DNA from 3 places in the Halomonas sp. 113 genome. Region 1 is predicted to be linked to each of the others. Evidence: predicted binding sites of a transcription regulator. Region 1 holds the regulator's gene; each other region holds the start of a gene.

Region 1 (3,279 bases):
GTTAGTCGGGGAATATGAACGGGATCAATCCCTTCACCGTTATCTTCCACATCGATATAGCCGCCACCAGTAGCGCTAGCTTTCCAACGCAGGGTGATTTGGCTGCCAGCAGGCGTGTAGCGAACCGCATTAAAGGCAAGGTTAGAGACGGCGCTGCGAATCTCCTGTTCACTGCCTAACAGTCGGGCATCGCTCTCAAGGGCGACGGTAATGGTATGACGTTGATGCGATAGGGCCAGCGCATCATCACAAACGCTTTGCAGTAAAGGCTCGAGTGACAGTGGATGATGATCTTGGCCGCCCTGGTCAATTTCCAAACGCGAGAGCAGCAATAAATCGTTGACCAGATTCTGCATCCGCTGGGTCTGTTCCTGCATTTGCTGAATACTACGTCCCAAGCGCGGCGGAAGCTGGTCGGAGATATCACTGTAGGTTTCCAAATAGCCGGAGAGAACGGTCAGCGGCGTACGTAACTCATGGGAAACGTTGGCGACAAAGTCGCGCCGCATCTGCTCAAGACGATGCAAGCGGGTGATATCGCGAGCCATCACTAAGCGTTCGTCGTCACCGTAGAGGGTAATTTGATACTGCAGGATTCGCCGTTCATCAATCGGTGAGGTGAGCGTTAACGGCTCACTGTAGTTACGCGAATTAAAATAGCTGATAAAGCCTGGGTCGCGCAGCAGGTTGGTAATGTGTTGACCACGATCATGGGCGGTTTGTAGCCCCAGCATGGCGGTGGCGGCGCTGTTCCACCACTCCAAATCACCGTGGCGATCAAGCATGACCACGCTATCACGCATTGCTTCAGACGACTCTTGAATACGTGCCAAAGTAGCCCGCAGACGGCTTTGGGTGATGCGCTGACTTTTTTGATAGCGGTATAAACGATCGAATAGCTCGCCCCACATCCCGCGAGCGGCAGGCGGTTCATCGTTAGGGTGGAGGGTGAGCCACAAATAGAGTTCGCGTAACTGTCGTAAGTGGTAAAACAGGCATCCCGCAAGCCCTGCTGCGAGCCCCAGCCCAGCCGAGCCCAACAGCCAGCCCAAGCAAGTGCCCAGCGTGGCCAGCCACGCTATTCGCCACAGCTCACGACTCCATAAACGCACATTTACACCCGTGCAGAGAAACGGTAACCGGTACCCCGAACCGTTTGGATCAGGTTTTGATGCACGTCACCCAGCGCTTTACGCAAGCGGCGGATATGCACATCGACCGTGCGCTCTTCAACGTAAACATTGCCGCCCCACACTTGGTCAAGCAGCTGGCTACGTGTGTAAGCGCGCTCTTGGTGAGTCATAAAAAACTGCAGCAAACGGTACTCGGTGGGGCCCATTTCCAGCGCTTTGCCGTGGGCACTTACCCGGTGGCTCACCGGATCAAGCAGCAGGCCGTTAATCTCAATCGGGTCTTCAACGCCACGTGGCGTCGCACGGCGCAGCACCGCTTTTAGCCGTGCCACCAATTCCCGGGGTGAAAAGGGCTTGGTGATATAGTCATCGGCACCGGCTTCAAGCCCTTGAATTTTATTATCCTCTTCGCCTTTCGCGGTGAGCATAATAATCGGGATTTCAGCGGTGGTTTCTTCACGCTTTAGGCGTCTCGCCAGCTCAATACCGCTAGTGCCGGGCATCATCCAGTCCAGCAGCAGTAAATCGGGTTGGTGGTCGACCACCATGGCATGGGCATCCTGGGCGTTATCCGCTTCGAGCACGCGATAGTCAGCCATTTCCAGCGCTACCGCGATCATCTCGCGAATCGACGCCTCATCATCGACAATCAGAACGGTCTTGGCGGTCATACCAGAGCCTCACGGTGTTCAAAGAAACTAGTTCAAAGAAAAACAGTTCAAAGATAAACAGATCAATGACATGTCAGTGACGATAACACCATGACTTGATGACAATTACATGACAATCGCCTCGATCAGCCAGCCGCAGGCCACCAACTTAGCGCGATACCGGCAAAAATCAGCAGTCCCGACCAGTGATTATTGAGAAACGCCTGGAAGCAGGCATCCCGCTCCTGGTCGCGAATTAAGCGCTGCTGATGCAGAAAAGTCGCTGCCATTGCCGCTAGCCCTAACCAGAAGAAACCACCTAAACCAACCCACCAGCCTACCCAAGCCAGCAACCCCAGGGTGGCTAGCTGGAGTAAGCCGATAATCAAACGATCCGCATTTCCAAACAGCACGGCCGTCGATTTAATGCCAATTTTTAAATCGTCGTCGCGATCGACCATGGCGTACTGGGTATCGTAGGCCACTGTCCAGCACACATTAGCGCAGAATAGCAGCCATGCTTCCAGCGGCACGTGGCCGAGCACGGCGCCAAAAGCCATCGGAATTGCCCAGGAAAAAGCCGCGCCCAGCACCACCTGAGGAAAGTGGGTATAGCGCTTCATAAACGGATAAATAATCGCCAGCAGCACCCCGCCCAGCGAGAGCAGCACCGTAAACCAGTTGGTCAGTAATACCAGAATAAACGCAGCGGCCACCAGGGCGATAAACAGCAGTTGAGCTTCGGTTTCGCTGATACGGCCCGTCGCTAGCGGACGTTGTTTTGTGCGTTTCACATGCCCATCGAAGTGGCGATCCGCATAGTCATTGACCACGCAGCCCGCAGCGCGCATCACATAAACGCCGGCCACAAAAATCAGCAGCACATTTCGCCCTGGTACACCTTCCGCAGCCACCCATAATGCCCACAGCGTCGGCCACATCAAAAGCCATGTGCCTATCGGCCGATTCAAGCGCATCAGCTGTAAAAAATCTGCCACGCGAGCCCATCCCTTCGGCCGCAACAGTGAACGATCCATGCTTACCTCACGAAGAATAAGATGCAGGCGCTAGCCTAGCGCGAAGGCAGGCCAAGATCATCCGCCATCGCCGTCAAAAAATACTCTTGCACTAATAATGACAGACTGCCGTGCTTACAGCCGTGATAAAAAACAGAGCGCCTTCCCCAGGCACAGCCTTCCTGTATGCCGTTGACGCTAGCAAACTGGGGGGAATGCGTCGTTACTTCCAATGGCCCACGCACTAAACCCGGCTGGCGAAATAGCCAACTACCTAGCGAGCGCTCGCCCAAGCACTCTAGCCGTTGGCCCTTTACCTGTGAGAGCGGGGCGACCGAGCGCGCCACCACCCATGGCGTTCCATCTAAGCACAGCGCCACTTCCCGCAGCCAGGCGTAACGCTTGGCACCAATGCCCAGCGCCTGAGCCTCATCCTGGCGCGGCCAACCAACCCCCTGGCGCAGCAGTCGTACTCGAAAC
Region 2 (3,279 bases), 5.0 Mb from region 1:
AGAATAGGGCAGCAGGCAAATGACCGCACAAGAATCGCAGTGGTTGCAAAAGATTATTGCAACAGAAGAGTTGCACGTGCTCTTTCAGCCCATTGTGGATGCCAGCCAGCAGGCGATTTATGGCTACGAAGCACTGATTCGTGGGCCTAAAACATCGCCGCTTCACTCGCCGTTACGACTGTTTGAAGTAGCCACTCAGGCCGGAAAGCTGGTGGAATTAGATATACTCTGCCGACGGTTAGCCATCTACCGCTTTGCAGAGCTCGATCTGCCGGGCCTGCTGTTTCTTAACGTTATGCCGTTGACGATCGTAGAGCGTGATTTTCGCGAAGGCTTAACGCTTGGCTTTATTCGTGACAGCGGCTTGCCCCCAGAGCGGGTGGTGATCGAGCTCACTGAACACGTGCCAATCCACGACTACGAGCTAATGCGCCAAGCGGTGGATCACTACCGCACTATGGGCTTTCAAGTCGCACTGGATGATCTCGGTGCAGGGCACTCAAGCCTGCGCCACTGGTCGGAGCTGCGCCCGGATTTCGTTAAACTCGACCGACACTTTATCTCCGGCATTGACCAGGATCCTGCCAAGCGAGAGTTCCTGCGTTCGATTCTCGATGTGGCGCGTAGCCTGGACTGCCAAGTGATCGCCGAAGGGGTGGAGACCGCTGCTGAGCATCTTTGCTTGTGGGAACTCGACCGTGGGCTCGCACTACTACAAGGCTTCTATTTCGCCCGACCCAACCAGCAGCCGCCTTTAGAACTCAATCTGGTGCTGCCAGCGAGCACCCAATTAAAAAGCCCTGCGGGTCGCACCACGCGCTCGATTTTACGGGCTACCGATGCCATAACGACGGATTGCGCAGTGCCGTATATCTCCGAGCGATTTCGCCAACAACCCAGCTTGCGCTGCGTGGCCGTGCTGGAGAATGGTAAGCCCGTGGCGGTGGTGCGACGCAACTCGTTTTTAACTCTATTTACCAACCCCTATAGCCATTCGCTTTATGCCAAGCGCCGTGTGCTGGACGTTGCTGATGCACGCATGCTGGTGGCCGAAGCGGATACTCCGCTTGAGATTTTGAGTCAGAAGTTGACCGACAGCCGGGATATTGAGCAAGAGGACTTTGTCATCGTTAACGCTAACGGTGACTACCTGGGGATGGGCAATATCGTTGACCTTTTGCGTGAGATTACCGCGATTCAGGTGCGCCAAGCGCGGCATGCCAACCCGCTCACCGGCCTGCCGGGTAATATCCTGATCAATGAAACACTGGCGGCTTATTTGGCCTCCGGGCATGGGTTTGCTGCGGCCTATGTTGACTTGGATAACTTTAAAGCCTTCAACGATGCCTATGGCTACGCCCGAGGTGACCACATCATCATTTCGCTATCGCGGCTGCTGCAAGCACAGGTAGAGAATGCCGGGGGCTTTATTGGCCATATTGGCGGCGATGATTTTATGATGTTGCTGCCGCTTGAGCACTGGGAAAGTGTTTGCCAGCAAATTCTGCACTCATTCGAGGTGATGGCACCGGGCTTCTATGAAGAGGCTGACCGCCTTCAGGGCGGGATTCACATCGAAAACCGTCAAAATAGAATGACGTTTTTTCCCTTTGTGAGCGTCTCGATTGCGGTAAAACCCATCCATGATACGACTACCTGCCAATCGCTGGATATCGCAGGCGAGCTTTCTGAGCTGAAGCATCAGGCGAAAAAAATTCCCGGTAACAGCCTGTTTGTAGAGCGCCGCGGTCACGAGGCTTTTCAAGCTGTAGATTAACTGTTCTTCGCCAAAACGTCACGAAGTGGTCATATAAGTGCCCCATTTTTGTCATCTGGAGTCGTCAGGATGTTGTCATCTTTTAATAACTCTACAGAACGCTACAGGTGACCCATGCAGACATTATCCCTCTCCCGCACGTTAATCAGTGCCGCCGTTGCCAGTGCCTTCGCCTTGGCCGCGGTGAACGCCTCTGCGGATCTGTCTTCACGCTATGTGGATAACGATGGCGATATGGTCGCTGATGTTCCCAGCGATGAGTCTCAGTGGGTAGACCCGGATACTTTAGTGTTTGCCTACACGCCGGTTGAAGACCCCGCGGTTTACGCGGATGTCTGGTCTGACTTTCTGGATCACCTGAGCGAAGCTACGGGCAAAAAAGTCCAGTTCTTCCCGGTGCAGTCCAATGCTGCCCAGCAGGAAGCGCTGCGCGCTGGCCGTCTCCACGTAGCCGGTTTCAATACCGGTGGCGTCCCGGTCGCGGTTAACTGCGGTGGTTTCCGCCCTTTCGCCATGATGGCCGCGGAAGATGGCAGCTTTGGCTATGAGATGGAGATTATCACCTACCCAGGAAGCGGCATTGAAGCCGTTGAAGACTTGCAGGGTCGCCAACTAGCGTTTACCTCAGAGACTTCCAACTCTGGCTTCCGCGCCCCCTCTGCGCTGCTGCGCTCTGAGTACGGTATGGAAGCGGGGGAAGATTTTGAGACCGCTTTCTCTGGTTCTCACGACAACTCCATTCTCGGCGTGGTCAACGAAGATTACGACGCGGCGGCGATTGCTAACTCCGTAGGCAAACGGATGATTTCCCGCGGTGTGGTGAACGAAGGTGATTACGACATTATCTACACCTCACAAACCTTCCCCACCACCGCTTACGGGCTGGCGAATAACCTGAACCCGGAACTTGCCGAGAAGATTCAGGATGCGTTCTTCAGCTACGACTGGGAAGGCACTGCCCTAGAGTCAGAATTCGCTAACTCAGGTGAAGCACAGTTTATTCCGATTACTTATCAGGAAAACTGGGAAGTTATTCGCACCATCGCTGACGCCAACGGCGTGACCTACGACTGCGATTAATCTTTAAGCAGTACCCCAATACGATCGGCCAGGAGGGCAACCTTCTGGCCGAACCGCTATGTAGATGAGGCACTTCCATGTTGACACTCACCGGCGTTGGTAAACGTTACCCTACCGGGGATCGAGCGCTGACGGATATTGAACTCACGCTGCCAAAAGGCCAAGTGATGGCGCTGATTGGCCCATCTGGCGCGGGTAAAAGCACACTGATTCGCTGTGTGAACCGGCTGGTTGAGCCTACTCAGGGCAGCATTCGTCTGGACGGCACGGAACTGACGAAGCTCTCGGGACATAAGCTGCGTCATGCCCGCCGCTCCATGGGAATGATTTTTCAAGAGTATGCGTTAGTAGACCGCCTAACCGTGATGGAGAACGTGCTTTCAGGTCAGCTCGGTTATGTGGGATTTTGGCGCAGCTTCCTG
Region 3 (3,279 bases), 2.0 Mb from region 1:
TCGCTATGAACCTGGTTGAACATGCGGTGATTTCCAGCGACAAGCCAGTCATGGTGTTCTCCATGGAGATGCCCGCAGAGTCGCTCATGCTGAGAATGCTGTCTTCCCTGGGCCGAATCGATCAAACCCGTGTGCGTACCGGGCAACTGGAGGACGAGGATTGGCCGCGTTTAACCTCAGCGGTTAATCTGCTCAAAGACAAACAGCTGTTTATCGACGACACCGCGGCCTTGTCGCCTAACGAAATGCGCTCAAGGTTGCGCCGTGTGGTGCGTGAACATGGCAATATCGCACTGGTCATGATCGATTATCTTCAGTTGATGCAGATCCCTGGCTTTAGCGAAAACCGCACCGGTGAGATTTCCGAGATTTCGCGCTCCTTGAAGGGGTTGGCGAAAGAGTTTAACTGCCCTGTGGTGGCTCTTTCTCAGTTGAACCGCTCCTTGGAGCAGCGCCCCAACAAACGCCCGGTTATGTCGGATCTGAGGGAATCTGGTGCGATCGAGCAGGATGCCGACGTCATTGCCTTCGTTTATCGCGATGAGGTCTATAATCCTGATAATCCCGACAATCAGGGGATTGCTGAGTTAATTATCGGTAAGCAGCGTAATGGCCCTATCGGCACGGTGCATATGGCCTTTATCGGCAAATATACCCGCTTTGAGGATTTGGCCCCGGATAGTTACGGCCAAGCGTTCGGCGACTAAGTTAATGATGACTGGTTTGTGATGACAGGCTAGTGATAAGTAGCTTGAGGATGGGGGGCGAGTTCGTATAATGCCTCACCCACGATATGTAAAAACGGGAGCAGCAAATGGCAGGTGGATTTCGGCGCGGTAACCGGCAGCGTCTTCCTAAGTTAGAAGGTCGCGGTGAGCTAGAGGCGATAGAGCGCGAAGGCCCTTTTAAAGAGTGGCTAGGTATGCCGGATCTTTATCGCTACCATTTAGTGGTCGCAGGCGAGAAGTATAGTTACCAGACTGAAGATGGTGAGCTGCCTGTGACGGTGGGAGATAAGGTCGTGTTCCGCTACAAAGAGACTAAAGGCGGCAACTGGATTGACCGCAATTCGCTTGGCAAAGCGATCGACCCCTCTGAATATCAATAATCAATTGATATCTTGACCTTCCGGTCAGGAACTCTCTTGCACTATTGACCTCCTAGCTATTAATGTCTAGTTATTGCTTGTTGTCATTACATTGCAATGACGGGGCAACAGAAGTGTCATGGGGTACAGTCATGCTGTGCCCTGATGACATGCCGTCTGACATAACGTATGAAATAGCCAAATAATAGGAGGGAACCATGGAACTTAAGGATCTTAAGCAGTTTGTCGCCAATCACGACAATTTTGAAATTCGCGTGATTACCCATTCGGGCAGCCGTTTTTATCAGGTTGAGCTGGAAGACGTTGAAGGCGAGCGTCATATGCTGACGCAGCGTACCAAGCCAATGCTGTTTCGCTCGCTAGATGATGCCTATATGGATCTCAAGCGCGCCGGGATTCATCGCGCTTACCTAGTACAGCATGTGCCCCACGATGAAGTGATAGGCCGCGACGCGCACTATAGTGAGCCGCTCACATCGCGTATGCCGCTTGTTTTTTAACGCTGCTCTCACCCATCAACGTTTAGCCTGACGCTTTTCCCACCACTGCCCAAGCCGAATTCGGCGACGGGCAAAAAATCGGTAACCGGCATTCATTATGCCGTGTACTCCCGGTAAGCACGAAAACCTCACCAGCCGCCGATAGCCCAACACTGCATAGAGGGCACGGCTGGCATCCATGCCGATGTACCATCTCCCTTGACTATCACGCAGGTGCAACTGGCCCATCATGGCGTTAAATTCTTGCCCATACGCCTGAGCGTTAAAATCACGGGCCTGAATATCTATCAGCGCGATGTGTTCCCGATGGCGATGCTTTTCCAGCCACGCGACTTCCTGTTGGCAAAAGGGGCAGTGACCATCGTGAAATAGCATAACTGGCGGTGCAGCATGTAGTGGCGTGTAGCGGCTCATGGTGACTCCTGGTTGGTATTGGCCGAATAACCTGCTGTGTGGTAGGGCTGCCCGTAGCCAGGCGATGTTTCCAATTGATCCAAAAAGTGCTCAGCCTGTTGGCGGATAGCCTCGCGCTTCTCATCGGCCATGCGGTTGAGGGAGCCGTAAATCAGCTTCATACGAGGGTTCTTACTCAGGCGCTCAGCGTTGGTTTCGAGAAAGTGCCAGTAAAGGCTGTTGAAAGGGCAGGCTTTTGGCCCCGTGACCTGCTTGGGTGAGTAACGGCAGTGCTGACAATGGTCGGACATTTTGTCGATATACTTGCCCGACGCACAGTAGGGCTTTGAGCCCATTAAGCCGCCGTCGGCATGGAGCACCATCCCCAGCGTATTAGGCAACTCTACCCACTCACTGGCATCGGCATAAACCGCCAAGTACCAGTCGCATAGCGCCTCAGGTTTAACTCCGCATAGTAAGGCGAAATTGCCTGTCACCATCAGTCGTTGAATATGGTGGGCGTAGCTATTGTCGATGGTCATCTGAATAGCGCGCTGCAAGCAGCGCATATCGGTATCCGTGTCCCAGTAAAACGCTGGCAGGTCGCGCTCAAAACCTAATTGATTAGCGCTTTTGTAGCTAGGCATCTGTGTCCAGTAGAGCCCTCGCACGTACTCGCGCCAGCCAAGTATCTGGCGGATAAACCCTTCGACGGCGTTGATCGGCACATCTCCGTCATAGTAGCGCTGCTCGGCGGCTTCGCAGACTTCATGGGGCGACAGCAGGCCGATGTTCATCGCAGCTGAGAGGCGCGAGTGATATAGATAGGGCGCTGAATCGCTAATCGCATCCTGATAGCGGCCAAAATCAGCCAGTCCATGGTCTATAAAATGCTTTAGATCCACTAATGCCTGCCACCGTGTCACCGGAAGGTTAAAGTTCGCCAATGTGCCCATATGATCGCTAAAGTGGCGCTCGGCATCAGCCAGAGCGGCTTTTGTCAGTGCATCCTGGCGATGTTGAGGTAGCTCAGGGAAATCCAGTGCGGCTTTGATAGGCTGGCGATTGTCGTGGTCAAAATTCCATTTGCCGCCAACGGGCTCGTCGCCCTCCATCAAGTACCCGGTACGTTTGCGCTGTTCTCGGTAAAAGTACTCAAGGCGCAGCTGTTTGCGTCCGCTTGCCCATTGGCTAAAGTCATCGGGTGTGGTGAAAAAGCGCTCATCCTCAAGTAGTCGCCACGGAATCGTTGCGTTTTCGCGCTGCTGCATCGTCTCC

Evidence for each region. Region 1 encodes PhoB, which activates phosphate uptake and scavenging genes when phosphate is short. Its sites were predicted from a motif close to TGTCATANNNNTGTCANA; they were not measured.
Region 2: a site for PhoB is predicted at 1,840-1,857, ahead of phnD (phosphate/phosphite/phosphonate ABC transporter substrate-binding protein). Genes of this name have one in related genera too.
Region 3: a site for PhoB is predicted at 1,190-1,207, ahead of YERSI8AC_RS15570 (DUF6482 family protein). Genes of this name have one in related genera too.

The regions. Positions count from the first base shown of each region.
Region 1 is NZ_LR881453.1:5,250,351-5,253,629, forward strand. It holds gene phoR (phosphate regulon sensor histidine kinase PhoR) at 1-1,112, opposite strand, end outside; gene phoB (phosphate regulon transcriptional regulator PhoB) at 1,115-1,804, opposite strand; gene ubiA (4-hydroxybenzoate octaprenyltransferase) at 1,930-2,820, opposite strand; gene YERSI8AC_RS24425 (chorismate--pyruvate lyase family protein) at 2,856-3,279, opposite strand, start outside.
Region 2 is NZ_LR881453.1:228,250-231,528, forward strand. It holds gene YERSI8AC_RS01265 (EAL domain-containing protein) at 20-1,777, shown strand; gene phnD (phosphate/phosphite/phosphonate ABC transporter substrate-binding protein) at 1,892-2,857, shown strand; gene phnC (phosphonate ABC transporter ATP-binding protein) at 2,935-3,279, shown strand, end outside.
Region 3 is NZ_LR881453.1:3,296,360-3,299,638, reverse strand. It holds gene dnaB (replicative DNA helicase) at 1-707, shown strand, start outside; gene YERSI8AC_RS15575 (hypothetical protein) at 815-1,108, shown strand; gene YERSI8AC_RS15570 (DUF6482 family protein) at 1,306-1,608, shown strand; gene YERSI8AC_RS15565 (thiol-disulfide oxidoreductase DCC family protein) at 1,624-2,022, opposite strand; gene YERSI8AC_RS15560 (cryptochrome/photolyase family protein) at 2,019-3,279, opposite strand, start outside.